DNA from 2 places in the Providencia sp. PROV003 genome. Region 2 is predicted to be linked to the other one. Evidence: predicted binding sites of a transcription regulator. Region 2 holds the regulator's gene; the other holds the start of a gene.
What was found. Region 2 encodes CRP, which controls carbon source genes, mostly activating them, when cyclic AMP is high. Its sites were predicted from a motif close to ATGTGANNNNNNTCACAT; they were not measured.
Positions count from the first base shown of each region.

Region 1 (8,340 bases), 1.1 Mb from region 2:
CCTGAATTTACCATGCTTGAATGGTATCGCCCACATTTCGATATGTACCGTTTAATCAATGAAGTTGATGACTTATTACAACAGGTTTTAGAATGCGAAAGTGCCGAGCTGCTTTCTTATCAGCAAGCATTTTTACGTTATCTGGATATTGACCCACTTTCAGCAGAGAAAAGTGAGTTACGAGAAGTCGCTGCACGCTTAGATTTAAGCAATATCGCTGATAACGAAGAAGATAAAGATACCTTATTGCAGTTGTTATTTACTATGGGGGTTGAACCTCATATTGGTAAAGAAAGGCCGGCAGTGGTTTATCATTTTCCGGCGACTCAAGCTTCGTTAGCTGTGATTAGCACAGAAGATCACCGGGTAGCAGAGCGTTTTGAGGTGTATTACAAAGGGATGGAATTAGCGAATGGCTTCCATGAATTAACCGATGCCAGTGAACAGCGCCAACGCTTTGAGCAAGATAACCGTAAGCGTGCGGCAATGGGGTTAGCTATTCAGCCTATTGATGAGCATTTATTGTCAGCGCTTGAGCACGGCTTACCTGATTGCTCAGGCGTTGCTGTTGGGGTTGATAGGTTAATCATGATGGCATTAAATGCAGAAAAGATTAGCGATGTCATCGCGTTTCCCGTTACTATTGCGTAACAGCGAAATAAACCGTTTCTAATAATGCAGCCAGATGGCTGCATTATTGTTTTACAACCAATAAAAGCTATTTTTGTTGTTCTAGAAATTTAACGCCTAAATCAGGGAAGTCGGTAAAGGCACCATCAACATTTGCTTGGTTATAGATGATGTCATAAAGCTGCTGCCCATCTTTTGCATATTTAGGTAGCTTGTCGACACGAATGGTGAATGGGTGAACTGCCATTTTGTTTTCATGGGCTTCTTTTACCATATCATTCACTTTGATATTAGTTGGGGTAGACTCTTCATCGATTAGCATATGGTAATCAGGGCCAATACCATCAGCGTATGTGGCAATTTCTTTCATTGCACCAGGTTTCATCATCCAGTCGTAATTATAGTTAACCCAAGTACCATCTGGTTTTTGTTCTTGAGTTTCATTCCAGTCCGTGTAAGCGATCAACTGAATTAACTTAAGATCCATCCCCATTTCAGGCATCAATGTGTTTTTAATCCGTTTTAGATCATTTGGGTCAAACGATTGTAGGTAAACATTAGAGTCTTTGTTGGTATAGCCATATGCTTTTAGCACCTCTAGTGTTTTTTTAGTGATATCTTTCCCTTCTTGTTGATGGAACCAAGGTGCTTTAATTTCTGGGTAAATACCAATATTTTTACCTGTGGATTTGTTTAAGCCCTGAACAAACTCAATTTCTTCTTGAAATGTATGAACACGAAAGTCTGATTTACCCATTGGGAAACGATTCGGGTAACTCTGGACTTTCTTGCCATCAACAATATCAAATCCTTCAGTGAATTTAAGAGATTTAATTTCATCCAGCGTAAAGTCTATCGCATAGTAACGGCCATCTTTGCGAGCACGATCTGGAAAACGTTCGGCAACATCTGTAACCCGATCAAGATAGTGGTCGTGTAACACCACAAGCTCGTTATCCTTTGTCATGACTAAATCTTGTTCAAGAAAGTCTGCACCTTGTGCGTAAGCCATTGCTTTAGCGGGTAGAGTATGTTCGGGTAAATAACCACTTGCACCACGATGTGCAATGACGACTTTACCTGAAGCTTGAGCTACGGCAGACACTGACATCACTAAAACCATACTTGCCACCAATGTTTTTAATGGAAAGTTCATGATTATATCTCCTTGGCACTTTAATTGGATAAAAAAAATGGGCTACATCATTTTTTGATATAGCCCACGAGTCTAGCGATTAACAATGAACATTTGATGAATGCTTATTGTGAGTTTGCTAATTCACGTTTATGTTTGCTTTCGCTTAACATCACGATAAACAGTAGAACAACCGCTAATGCTGAACCACCAATCATGACAGCGAAGCCACCGTCCCAACCGAAGAAGTCAACGGTATAACCGACGATAGCACTTGCCGCAACTGAACCCCCGAGGTAACCGAACAAGCCAGTAAAGCCTGCTGCTGTACCTGCCGCTTTTTTCGGAGCCAGTTCAAGTGCGTGTAAACCAATTAACATCACCGGGCCATAAATTAAGAAACCGATGACCAACATACAGGCCATATCAATATTTGGGTTACCCGCTGGGTTCATCCAGAATACGATAGTTGCGATGGTTACTAAGGTCATAAAGAACACACCTGTTGCACCACGGTTACCGCGGAAAACTTTATCCGACATCCAACCACACAGAAGTGTTCCTGGGATACCTGCGTATTCATATAAGAAGTAGGCCCATGAAGATTTATCCATAGCGAAGTGTTTTACTTCACGCAGATAAGTCGGAGACCAGTCCAAAACACCGTAACGTAATAAGTAAACAAATACGTTGGCAATCGCAATCATCCATAACAGTTTGTTAGGGAAGACATACTTCATGAAGATTTCTTTTGCGGTTAGCTCTTGTTCATCAGACTCTTTATAGTCTGTTGGATAGTCGTTTTTGTATTCTTCGATAGGTGGAAGACCACAAGATTGTGGTGTATCGCGCATTAATGCAAATGCGATAATCGCAACAAGGATAGCAGCCAATGCAGGCATATACAGAGCAGCTTTCCAGTCGTTAAACCATGCCATACCTAACATGAATAGCAATGGCGGGATACCACCACCAACGTTGTGGGCACAGTTCCAAACAGAAACGATACCACCGCGTTCTTTTTGTGACCACCAGTGAACCATTGTACGCCCACATGGAGGCCAACCCATACCTTGGAACCAACCACAAAGGAACAATAGAACGAACATGACCATGATGCTAGAAGTCGCCCATGGTACAAAGCCCATAACTAACATGACTAAAGAGGCTAGGATCAGACCTGCGGGTAAGAAGTAGCGCGGGTTCGCACGGTCAGAGAATGACCCCATGATAAATTTAGAAAAGCCGTAGGCAATTGAAATACCGGATAATGCGAAACCAAGGTCACCTTTTGAAAACCCCTGTTCAACAAGATATGGCATCGCTAACGCAAAGTTCTTTCGGACTAGATAATACGCTGCGTAACCAAAGAAAATACCCATGAAGATCTGCCAGCGAAGCTTACGATAGACAGGGTCTATCTTGTCAGCTGGCAGCCTCTGTATGTGAGGTGCTGGTTTAAAAATGCTTAACATATACGCCTCCGATGGCATGCTAAATTATTTATTCACTCATTCCTTCTCTTTTTAAGAAAATCATTGAGTGTTTATTATTGGTGAAGTAACAAAAACGAAAATAATCGAGTAATTTAAGAGTTTTTATTTTCTTAATTGCTCTAAATTGTAGTCGTTAGAAAACAATTTATCTGTAATCCAACGCACAATTATTGATTTTGTTTATGAAGTTGCATAGTAAATGACATTTGTGAATAGAATGGAACCATAATTGTTAATTATTTTGTGATTTACATCACGTATTTGTTGTTTTCAACGCTAAAAATGTACCAATCACTTTCGTTTTTGTTCCTTATCAAACATTGGTCGCATTTCTGGTCTATATTTAGTAATAGATTATAAAAATAGAATCTATACTTGTACTGATTATAGAAATGTTTATTAATGTGAGGAATGCGACATGAATGGCTCATCTGTGACTGAAACGGATGTCATCATAATTGGTGGTGGCGCAACAGGTGCAGGAGTCGCTCGTGACTGCGCTCGCCGAGGTCTAAGAACGGTTTTACTTGAGCGGCATGATATTGCAACGGGGGCGACAGGACGTAACCACGGTTTACTACATAGCGGTGCACGTTATGCAGTAACGGACAGTGAATCAGCTAAAGAATGTATTGAAGAAAACAAAATATTGAAACGCATTGCGCATCATTGTATTGAGCGCACAGATGGTTTGTTCATTACGTTACCTGAGGATAGTTTAGACTATCAGCAAAAGTTTATTACAGCCTGCCAAGCAGCCGGAATCGATGCAACAGCAATTGACCCTGCTCAAGCCATCCGTCTTGAACCTTCAGTTAACCCTCAGCTTATTGGGGCAGTTCGTGTACCAGATGGAACTGTTGACCCATTTCGTTTAACCGCAGCGAATATGCTTGATGCTAGAGAGCATGGCGCTAAGGTATTAACTTATCATGAGGTTATTGGCCTCATTCGTAACGGGGATACTGTGCGCGGTGTTACCGTTTATGACCATCAAGCAAAAAAACAATACGATATTTATGCGGAAATTGTTGTTAATGCGGGGGGAATTTGGGGGCAAAAAATTGCAGAATATGGCGATCTAAAAATTAAAATGTTCCCCGCAAAAGGGGCTTTATTGATTTTAGGTCATCGATTAAACAATATGGTAATAAACCGTTGCCGCAAGCCTGCGGACGCCGATATTCTTGTGCCTGGTGATACTATTTCCTTGATCGGCACCACCTCAACTCATATTGAATATGACCAAATTGATAACATGTATGTCACGCCTGAAGAAGTGGATATTTTGATCCGCGAAGGCTCTATGTTATCCCCCGCACTGGCGAAAACGCGCATTTTGCGTGCTTATGCAGGCGTTCGCCCATTAGTTGCTAGTGATGATGACCCTTCAGGGCGTAATGTAAGCCGAGGGATCGTATTGTTAGACCATGCAAAACGTGATGGCTTGGAAGGGTTTATCACTATTACTGGCGGTAAATTAATGACTTATCGGTTGATGGCTGAATGGGCTACCGATAAGGTTTGTGAAAAGTTAGGTCATAATGAGAAGTGTACGACTGCTGAAGCGGCGCTTCCAGGCTCACAACATAGCGCGGAAGAAGCATTACGCAATGTTGTTTCAATTCCAGCTCCTATTCGCGGCTCTGCAGTTTATCGTCATGGAGATCGTGCTTCTGCGATTTTAAGCACTGATAGGTTAGATAAAAGTTTAGTTTGTGAATGTGAGGCGGTGACTGCTGGCGAAGTTCGTTATGCTGTTAATTCACTAACAGTAAATAATCTACTTGATTTACGACGCCGTACTCGTGTGGGAATGGGAACTTGCCAAGGAGAATTATGCGCCTGTCGTGCCGCAGGGCTGTTAAATCGCTTTAATGTCACAACGCCCCATGAAACTGAGCAACAGTTAGGTCATTTCTTAAATGAACGTTGGAAAGGCATTCGTCCAATTGCGTGGGGTGATGCATTACGTGAAAGCGAGTTTACCAGTTGGGTTTATCACGGTTTGTGCGGTATGAATGAGGCAACGCTGGCTAAAGCACCTCAGAAGGAGGAGGCGGATAATGAAATATGATGCTGTTGTTATGGGGGGAGGCCTTGCTGGGTTACTTTGTGGTATTCGCCTCACTCAATCAGGTTTGTCATGCGCCATTGTGAGCGCAGGGCAAAATGCCTTACATTTTTCCTCCGGTTCACTCGATTTATTAACCCATTTACCTGATGGACAAGTCGCTGAAAAACCCTTATCGATGTTAAGCGCACTGAAAGCACAAGCGCCAACACACCCTTATAGTCTGATAGGGGAGGCGCAAGTTGCTGTATTAGCGCAAATGGCAGAGTCTATCCTGCAACAAACTGGTATTCGTTTAAAAGGCTCTTGTGAAGAAAATCATTATCGCATCACACCATTGGGTCATAAACGTATGACGTGGTTAAGCCCTGAGGTTGTTCCTACAGCTTCTTTACATCAAAAAATGGATATAGGCAAAATTGCGGTTGTGGGGATTGAAGGTTTTTTGGATTTTCAACCACAGATGGTGGCTGATGAATTGCAGCGTGAAGGGCTATCAGCAAGCGCTCATTATGTGCACTTGCCACTATTGGATCGTTTAAGAGAAAACCCAAGCGAATTTCGAGCCGTCAATGTTGCTCGTTGGTTAGATAGAACCGAAAATATGACGCAAATTATTGAGGAGATTTCGCCTTTAGTTGTTGATGCGGAAGCCGTATTTTTGCCCGCTTGCATAGGTCTTGATAGTGAGGAACCAGTATTAGAGCTACAAAGAAGGTTAGGTAAGCCCCTGTATTTATTGCCAACATTGCCACCATCCTTGTTGGGGATTCGCTTGCATGAATGCTTATTACGTCAATTTCGTCGTCAAGGCGGTATCGTTATGCCTGGGGACAAGGTAACGTCAGTGAATTGTATTAATGGAAGAGTTGAATCTATTCAAACACGCAATCACGGCGATATATCTTTAAAGGCAAAACACTTTGTTTTAGCCACCGGCAGCTTTTTTAATAATGGCTTGGTAGCTGAGTTTGACCGCGTTTATGAGCCACTTATGGAATTAGATTTGTGTGATATTTCTGAACGTGCCAAATGGACAAATAAACAGTTTTTTGCCTCTCAGCCATATATGGCCTTTGGTGTAAAAACAGATGGTAAATTGCGCGCTCAAAAAGGGGGCGTAACCATTAACAACCTTTATGTTGCTGGTGCTGTATTAGGTGTTTTTGATCCACTAACCCAAGGATGTGGCGCTGGGGTTTCAATGATTAGCGCATTATTTGCTGCAAATGAAATTATTGGAGAAATAAGTAAAAATGAAGCCATGCAGGCGGAGGTGGCACAATGAGTATTCTCGATACGAGCTTTGAAAGCTGTATTAAATGCACGGTGTGTACTACTTATTGCCCTGTTGCAAAAGTTAATCCATTGTACCCAGGGCCAAAACAAGCAGGTCCAGATGGCGAGCGTTTACGCTTAAAAGACCCAATGCTTTATGATGAAGCGCTGAAATATTGTACTAACTGTAAGCGTTGTGAGGTTGCTTGCCCTTCAGATGTTAAAATTGGTGACATTATTGCACGTGCGCGCAACACTTATAGCCAGCAAAAACCGAAAATCCGGGATGCTATCCTCAGCCATACTGATTTAATGGGGTCGTTATCAACGCCATTTGCACCTGTTGTGAATACGATCACTGGCCTGAAACCTGTACGCCAAATATTAGATAAGGCATTGAAAATCGACCATCGTCGCGAGTTACCAAAATACTCTTTTGGGACTTTCCGTCGTTGGTATTCCAAACAGGCTGCGGAGCAAGCAAAATTTGAAGAACAGGTGGCATTTTTTCATGGTTGCTATGTAAATTACAACCATCCTCAATTAGGTAAAGACCTGATTAAAGTGTTTAATGGTATGAACATTGGGGTACAGCTTCTTAAACGTGAAAAATGCTGCGGTGTCGCATTGATTGCTAATGGCTTTATGAAACAAGCGAAACGCCAAGCTAATGTGAATTTGGAATCATTGCAAGAAACTATCCTTGAAAAGCATATTCCAGTCGTTGCAACATCCTCCACCTGTACGTTTACTATTCGCGATGAATATACCCATGTTCTTGATGTTGATACTTCTAAGATGCGTGACAATATTGAGCTGGCAACACGCTATATTTATCGCCTACTGGAAGAGGGGCGTGAACTTAAGTTGAAACATACCCCATTAAAAGTAGCCTATCATACACCTTGTCATATGGAAAAAATGGGCTGGACTTCCTACACATTAGAGCTGATTAAACGAGTACCCGGTGTTGAGTTGATTGTACTGGATTCACAGTGTTGCGGTATTGCTGGGACTTATGGTTTTAAAAAAGAAAACTATGAAGTTTCTCAAGGTATTGGGGCAGGCCTGTTCCGCCAAATTGAAGACAGTGGTGTCGATATGGTGATCACTGACTGTGAAACATGTAAATGGCAGATTGAAATGTCGACAAGCAAAAAGTGTGAGCATCCTATTTCGCTCTTAGCACGCGCATTATAAAATTCTCGTCATACTTCGCGCTGTGGCGTTGTTAGCTTCATTCGCGACCCCTAGTCATATACTTGTGTATGCCCCTAGGGTTTCGCTCATTTGCCGCCTAGCCACAACACGAATTATTTAGAGAATTAAGAGGAATGAGGCTTGTGTGGTGTTGGCTTCGTTGGTGATTTAACTGTGAATTGAAATATTGAGAATATTCAATAATTAAAAATTATACGGAATATTCACGGAATTTATTGAATTGTAGGGGTGTTATTCTTTGTTTTAGCTCAGTTTAACCCTTTTGGAGATAGCATTTAGCTATCTCCTTTTTTATTTTCAATGTTGACGAATTAATTGCTTTTTATCTGCATTATTAAAGAAGTACTTTAAGATTAGGTTTAACAGAACCCCATAAGCAGGTAAGAAAAACAGCATACAAATAAGTAGTTTAAATACATAATCAACCAAAGCAATTTCAACCCAATTTGCGGCCATAAATGGGTCGCTACTGCGGAAAAATGCAATAAAGAAGAATGCAATAGTAT
Region 1 covers NZ_CP096369.1:1,440,141-1,448,480, forward strand. Annotated here, with positions in the region: gene epmA (elongation factor P--(R)-beta-lysine ligase) at 1-651, shown strand, start outside; gene glpQ (glycerophosphodiester phosphodiesterase) at 719-1,786, opposite strand; gene glpT (glycerol-3-phosphate transporter) at 1,891-3,240, opposite strand; gene glpA (anaerobic glycerol-3-phosphate dehydrogenase subunit A) at 3,680-5,338, shown strand; gene glpB (glycerol-3-phosphate dehydrogenase subunit GlpB) at 5,328-6,623, shown strand; gene glpC (anaerobic glycerol-3-phosphate dehydrogenase subunit GlpC) at 6,620-7,813, shown strand; gene M1F14_RS06640 (7-cyano-7-deazaguanine/7-aminomethyl-7-deazaguanine transporter) at 8,132-8,340, opposite strand, start outside.
Region 1: glpT (glycerol-3-phosphate transporter) is a predicted target of CRP. The motif match lies at 3,503-3,520, and genes of this name have one in related genera.

Region 2 (8,340 bases):
TTTTGATGATGTTATCACTGCACGTATCCACGGTTTTGATGATGCCTCAGATTACTATCAGAAATGCAGTGCATTACCTAAATTGGCTCACATTACTAAACCAACATTAATTATTCACGCCAAAGATGATCCATTTATGGCTCCTGAGGTTGTTCCTGATTTATCTTTTCTTCCCCATAATGTGGAATATCAAATGACAGAACATGGCGGGCACGTTGGTTTTGTCAGCGGGACCTTTAGAAAACCGCAAATGTGGCTAGAAACTCGAATTCCGCAATGGTTAACCCCTTATTTAAATAAGGAAAACCCATGATTATCCCTTGGCGTGAGTTATCTCCAGAAGCACTGGAAAGCCTCATCGAAAGCTATGTTTTACGAGAAGGAACTGACTATGGGGCACATGAGAAAAGCTTACAAGACAAAGTTAATGATGTGAAACGGCAGTTAGTTTCTGGCGAAATTGTGCTAGTCTGGTCTGAATTGCATGAGTCGGTTAATTTCATGCCTAAAACCCGCTAACCCGCTTTGTTCGCTATTTTGCCATAGTGGACATAAGCGCAACACAGGGAGTTCGCTATGTCCAAAAAACATCCGATTATTGCTATCACCGGTTCCAGTGGTGCAGGCACGACCTCAACTAGCCAAGCATTCCGTAAAGTTTTCCACCAACTCAATATCCAACCAGCTACATTAGAAGGGGACAGCTTTCATCGTTACACGCGGCCTGAAATGGACATGGCTATCCGCAAGGCGAGAGAACAAGGTCGGCATATCAGTTATTTTGGTCCTGAAGCGAATGACTTTGCTTTGCTAGAACAAACTTTAATTGATTATGCAAAAACAGGTTGTGGACAATCACGAAAATACCTACATACCTATGATGAAGCGGTTCCGTACGGTCTACAACCAGGTACTTTTACACCTTGGGAACCACTCCCTGAAAAAACTGATGTGTTATTCTACGAGGGTCTGCATGGTGGGGTTGTTACACCTGAGCATAATGTAGCGCAACATGTTGATTTACTTGTTGGCGTTGTCCCGATTGTCAATCTTGAATGGATTCAAAAGTTGGTTCGTGATACGACCGAAAGGGGCCATTCCCGTGAAGCGGTTATGGACTCTGTTGTGCGTTCAATGGGGGACTATATCAACTACATTACCCCTCAGTTTTCGCGTACTCATATCAACTTCCAACGAGTTCCGACTGTAGACACCTCCAACCCATTTTCAGCCAAAACTATCCCTTCACAAGATGAAAGTTTTATTGTGATCCGCTTTAGAGGGCTCGAACACATCGATTTCCCCTATTTGCTTTCAATGATCTGCGGTTCTTTTATTTCGGCTATGAATACCATTGTCGTACCCGGAGGAAAACTCGGTCTAGCAATGGAATTGATCATGATGCCATTAGTTGAAAAGTTAATTAATCAGAAAAACAGTTAAATTATTTCTCAAATAATAAGTAAGACGCTTACCATTAATTAAGGTAAGCATCTTTTTATTAAAATTTTAATATAAAAAATAAATTTATTTTTAATTTTTTATTTCAAAGCTATGAGTGACTTCAACCGTTTTTTCTAGCATCAGTGCCACTGAGCAATATTTTTCAGCCGAGAGCTGAACAGCTCTTTCAACCGTTTTTTCCGTTAATTCATTTCCTGTTACGATAAAATGCAAATGTATTTTAACAAAATAACGTGGAGCTTCTTCACGGCGCTGCGATGTTAATTTAACTTCACAATCAGTAATATCATTTCGCCCTTTTTGTAAAATTGAAACGACATCTATTGCACTACATCCACCTGCCGCCATTAGCACCATTTCCATTGGGCTAGGTGCTTTATCACCTGCATTACCATCCATCATGACTTGATGCCCTGAAGCTGACTCACCTAGAAAGGAAAGTCCTTCTACCCATTTTACTCTTGCTTCCATTTTATTCCCCTTGAAATGAAATCGGTTTAAAGGCTACATTGTTCCATAGATATAATGAATGTTATATCAGCTTTATTAGGCTGAAGCGATACAGGGGAGACTTTCTTCATTGGATATGCTACAAACAATACTTAGTTGATAGGACTAAGATCAAAACTCAGCGGTTTAATTGATTATATTATAGTGTTGATATCAATTTGTTTACCCTAGCCTATCGAATGCGCTGAAGTTATTCAGCTCTTCACATTATTTAGGGTATATAAGGCAAATTAATATGCTAAGCTAGTGACTTTAAAGCCAGCCTTTCTGGTAAGCTTTTCCGGATGGCTGCAATAACATACAGAGGATAACGCTAATGGTTCTCGGCAAGCCACAAACAGACCCTACTCTTGAATGGTTTTTGTCACACTGCCATATTCATAAGTATCCATCCAAGAGCACACTGATCCATCAGGGTGAGAAAGCAGAAACCCTTTACTATATCGTTAAAGGTTCAGTGGCTGTTTTAATTAAAGATGAAGAAGGCAAAGAAATGATCCTCTCTTACCTGAATCAAGGGGATTTCATTGGTGAACTGGGGTTATTTGAAGAAGGGCAAGAACGTACTGCGTGGGTGAGAGCTAAAATCGCTTGCGAAGTTGCTGAAATTTCTTACAAAAAATTCCGTCAATTGATTCAGGTTAACCCTGATATTTTAATGCGTCTCTCAGCGCAAATGGCCAGTCGTTTACAAACAACATCAGAAAAAGTCGGCAACCTTGCCTTCTTAGATGTCACAGGCCGTATCGCTCAAACCCTATTGAATCTAGCGAAACAACCTGACGCAATGACCCACCCAGACGGTATGCAAATCAAAATTACCCGTCAGGAAATTGGCCAAATTGTCGGTTGTTCCCGTGAAACTGTTGGCCGTATTTTAAAAATGCTGGAAGATCAAAACTTGATCTCTGCACACGGTAAAACCATCGTTGTTTACGGTACACGTTAATTAACCTTTCAGCCTCGCTCTCTTGGCGAGGCATGCAATTTAAAATAGCTTTATATCGTCGATATAAAGCTATTTCAGTTTAATTATAGCAACATATTTATATGCTTATATTAATGAGTATCGTTTCTTTATATTTTATCTATTTAGCTCTCTATAAAATAATAATCATAATATTAAGTAGGGTTATATTTATGAAAATTACACTTAGCAATTTGTCAGGCCATTCCGAACTTTTTAAAAACATTAGCAATTCCGATGATTTTATAAAGAAAATCTTTGCTGTGACTGCCTCATCGAGAAAAGAGCCCTTATCCACTCAGCAACAATCTAAACTATCAGATGCTTATAGCCTAGAAAGCATTGACTCAGCTTATGAAAGTGATTCAGAAAGTATAAATAATACTAAATTATTGAGCGCTGACGAATTTAAGCATAAAGTTAATCAATTGAAAGTCCGATTGTATAAATTTTATACATCTACTTTTTATAATGAACAAGATGCAGACTCACTAATAACAGAAAACCAAACAGTTTTTGAGGATTTTAATAGTGCTGATAAAGAAATTCATAAATATGCTGATTTTTTGTATCGGTACGTTAAAACTCCAGGGATTAACATCAAAAACTCAGAAATAAAAAACGAAATCATAAAAAATCACCATCATCCTAAGCAACTAGAAAATAAAAATAGCACTAAAACCCCTTTAATAACCAGAACAAACAAAAAAAATACCAATAATATTGATTTACCTTTGGAACCAATGAAACAAAAAACAAAGAATTCCTCTCAGAAAAAGTTTAAATATGTGTACTATAAAGTTGCTGATAATAATCAAGATAATTCCAAATACATTCCTCTACCTAAAAGCACTTTTGAATTCAAGGGAAATATACAACAAACAAAAACTTCAGTATTAAGAACACAATATATCATGCAACATTACAAACTATCTAACAAATCTATGCCATTAGACTATAAACCACGAAAAAATCACTTTAATAGAAATGTTAATTCAATTAAAACCGCTGACTTAATAAAAATAAGCAATAGCATTGAAAAAGAAAAAAGACTAACCATGGAAATGATGGCACTTAAAGATAATATATTTGAAATACAAAACCAAATTCATATTAACGATAACTTATTGAAAGAATTAAAAAAACAAACCATTAAATAAAACATCTCTATTTTATATAAGATCATTATTAATTCAAATTATTAATAATACATTATTAGTAAAATCATAATACCATAAGATAAAATCAATGCATTGAATAAATTAATTATTTCAATATTAAGCATGAATATTTATTTAGCAAATTACTTTTTTAATATTAATATAGGATATGACTATGAAAACCACCCCCCTAGATACCACCATAACTAGCTCACTATACAGAAAAAACTCATCAACTGGGGCTAAGAAAGAAACACCCACTATTACACAAAAAATTAAAAATTTGAAAATAAATAATCCATTCTCATTTTTTCATTTTAACAAAAAAAATACGGAATCAAAATTCTATATTAGCTTACCAGAAGCTGGTTCAAAGGGAAGTGATTTAAATTTACTTAATAAATTAAACTCAAACAAAAAAACAATTTCTTCCCTTGAAAATAAGCTTATAGATAATTCATTTAATATCCCACAATTCATTAAGGATTTAAAAAATAAAACAGAAAACTCCATTGATAATTTACTAGGTAAGAATGATTTTTTTAGTGAAATTCCAGCTACAGATGAAATCATAGAGAAACAAAATGAAACAATAGGCTATCTTAAACATTACCTAGATTTATTAGACAAAAATAAAAAATTGACCAATAAAAGCGAAGAGCTAAAAAACGAAATTGATGATCTGAAATCAGCCATAAGATATGAATCAAAAATAAGAGGAATTGCATACTTAAAAAAAGAAAGTAAATACTTAGTGTCATTAGAAAAAGAAATACCAATGAAAAATAACATAGAAGGAAAAAATAAAAAAATTGAAAAATTAATTAAAATACAAAACTCAGTAAAAATTTTATTGAGTAATGAGTTAAAAGATATAAAAAATAAAGTTCACAATATTACATTGGATAAAAATGCTCTAGAAAAAAATATTTTAGCTCTGAAAAAACCGATAATATGTGAATCTTTCATTACCTACGATGAAGATAATACACCTATTTACCACAATGAGTCTCACGACTTTGATTTTGATGACCTATTAGAAAAAAAATTAGAAACTGAAAACACAAAAAACAATAGAATTATTAAAAACTTAATATTAGAAAATGACTTGTTATATAATTCAATTGAAGAGTTAGATAATGATAACCTTGATTATAGAGGTTTAGTCCAAGACTTAAGAATTGATAATAATAATAAAAATCATGAAATTAGAGCACTACAGGAAAAGCTTGCCAACAAAGCGCTATCCATGGCCTCAATTAGTCTCACCTCGTTATCTTCTGGCTACCACTCCGATAATGAAGACAATAACCTTACATCAGCCCTTAAGGTTAATGAGGGAAAAACAGCTCAAAAAGAAGAGACCCTAAAAAATAAATACCCTTTAGCCAATAATAAAGGAGTAAAAAAATATTCACATACACATAAAGTTCAATGCCTAGCGGCTGGAATACCAATTAGTAGTTCAAAAGAGCAATTACAAGCACGATTAAAAGCAATAAAAATACCATTACCAACTCAGTAAACGCTATAAAATTTAACTTTTCAATAAGTTGCAGAAATCATTCTGCAACTTATCTCTTAGTTATTTCAACAACTTCCCAATCGCTGTCTCTAATTTCACCATACCGCTATTAATTTCTTCTTCAGAAATAATCAGTGACGGCGTAAACCGCAATACATTAGCACCCGCATTAAGCATCATTAAACCTTCTACTGCACTGGCTTGCAGGATATCTTTCGAACGGTTCAATAGTTTGCCGTCTAACTCAGCACCAATTAATAAGCCCATTCCTCTGATCTCAGAAAAAACGTGGTATTTATCATTCAGTTTATTTAAATGAGCGATAAATAATTCACGACGTTTTTCGACACCATTTAGTACTTCCTCAGTATTAATAATATCAAAGGCCGCGTTCCCTACCGCACAAGCCAATGGATTACCACCATAGGTTGTACCGTGAGACCCAACTTCCATTGTTTTAGCAATTTCTTCTGTGGTGATCATAGCACTAATAGGAAAGCCGCCCCCCAGTGCTTTTGCCGTGGTTAAAATATCGGGGGTCACATCATAATGCATATATGAAAATAATTTCCCTGTACGCCCCATACCACTTTGTACTTCGTCAAAAATTAACAGTGCATTATTTTCATCACACAGCTTACGTACACCTTGTAAAAATGCAGATGTTGCCGCGGTCACCCCACCTTCACCTTGTACAGGCTCAAGCACTACCGCACAGGTATTTTCATCTATAACCGCTTTTACTGCTTCAAGATCGTTGAAAGGGACATGGATGATATCGGCAGGTTTTGGCCCAAAACCATCTGCATATTTCGCTTGCCCACCAACAGAGACCGTAAATAATGTTCTGCCATGGAAAGCTTGCTTAAATGCAATAATCTTAGTTTTATAAGGATTATATTTGGTGATGGCATAACGACGCGCTAACTTAAATGCGGCTTCATTCGCTTCAGAGCCTGAATTAACAAAAAATGCACGGTCAGCAAAAGTAGCGCTAGTTAATTTTTGCGCTAACTTAAGTGCTTGCTCATTGGTAAAAATATTACTGACATGCCACAGTTTTTCGCTTTGTTCACGCACTGCCGACACTAAGCTAGGATGGCAATGGCCAAGGGCAAGAACGGCAATCCCCCCTGCAAAATCAATATATTCTTTACCTTGCTGATCCCAAACACGGCTACCTTCACCTTTAACTGGGATAAACTCAGCGGGTGAAAAAATAGGCAACATAACTTGATCAAAAGTCTGCCGATTGACTGATTGTTGTTCTGACATACCCCTCACCTACCCTTACTCTCTGCTAAAATGAAAATATAATCATCAAATATGAATAAAAAATCACAAAAGAGCAATAGTTAACGGAGAAATATGCATAATTAATTTGTTATCAATGATATTCGCAAACTAATACTTCAGAAAATTATTCAGTAATTCATGACCTTGTTCACTTAGAATACTTTCTGGGTGGAATTGAACACCTTCTATAGGTAAAGTTTTGTGCCGTATTCCCATGATTTCATCAACATCACCGTTATTTAATGACCATGCTGACACATCAAAAGAAACAGGAAGTGTCTCTGCTGCAATAACTAAAGAATGGTAACGAGTCACAGTCAAAGGACGGTTTAAACCTTTAAACACACCTTGGTGATTATGATGGATTGCTGATGTTTTGCCGTGCATAACTTGACGAGCCTTAACGACTGATGCGCCAAAAGCTTGCCCAATCGCCTGATGCCCCAAGCAAATACCCAAAATAGGGAGTTTACCCGCAAAATATTTTATTGCCTCAAGGGAGATACCAGCCTCATCAGGCGTACATGGCCCAGGCGAAATCACAAGATGGGTAGGCGAAAGCTGTTCAATTTCTTCGATGGTAATTTCATCATTACGTTTTACAACAACCTCAGCACCTAACTCACAGAAGTATTGGTATAAGTTGTAGGTAAATGAATCGTAATTATCAATAAGTAGAAGCATATTAGGCTATCCGACTGATTTTTATCATTATATATTATTTTCTTATGCATATTTTTTAGGTCTTGGCAATCAGAACGATGATTAAAAACGCTAAAAAATAATAAGGTCGGCTATCATAGCACAGCCAAGACAAGAAAATAGCCTATTTAAGTCAATGAATGCTTTTATCAGAAATAATTTTCCATATAAAAATCATGGAATTATATTTACATTACGATAACAAAATGATATTGAAGTTAAGAATTACTTTAAATACAAGGAAGTAAAAGCCACCTCAAAAAATAGAAAAATCGGATTAACTTTTAGTGGATAACACAAGTAAGGTGCATCAGAACATGTCACAGAACCGATATTTACAACTCAAGCGGGCAGGTAAATTCACCTACCCACTGTGTATATAAGATTAAGGCTTTTTAATCACTTCTGCTGAAATGATAGTAACGGGTTCAACAGGAACATTTTGATACGGACCAACATTCTCTGTTTTCACTTTAGAGATTTTATCCGCTACATCCATACCTTTTACCACTTTACCAAAAACCGCATAACCAAAGTCACGTTGACCATGGTCTAAAAACGCGTTATCAGCAACGTTAATAAAGAACTGGCTTGTTGCGCTATCTTTATTTGCAGTACGAGCCATAGAGATGGTGCCACGTAGGTTACGTAGCCCGTTATCTGCTTCATTTTTAATTGGCGCTCGAGTTTGTTTTTGCTGCAAATCTTTATTAAAG
Region 2 covers NZ_CP096369.1:349,444-357,783, forward strand. Annotated here, with positions in the region: gene M1F14_RS01440 (hydrolase) at 1-313, shown strand, start outside; gene M1F14_RS01445 (YheU family protein) at 310-519, shown strand; gene M1F14_RS01450 (phosphoribulokinase) at 577-1,443, shown strand; gene M1F14_RS01455 (OsmC family protein) at 1,534-1,935, opposite strand; gene crp (cAMP-activated global transcriptional regulator CRP) at 2,291-2,923, shown strand; gene M1F14_RS01465 (hypothetical protein) at 3,115-4,101, shown strand; gene M1F14_RS01470 (hypothetical protein) at 4,277-5,626, shown strand; gene M1F14_RS01475 (aspartate aminotransferase family protein) at 5,687-6,901, opposite strand; gene M1F14_RS01480 (aminodeoxychorismate synthase component II) at 7,031-7,606, opposite strand; gene ppiA (peptidylprolyl isomerase A) at 8,010-8,340, opposite strand, start outside.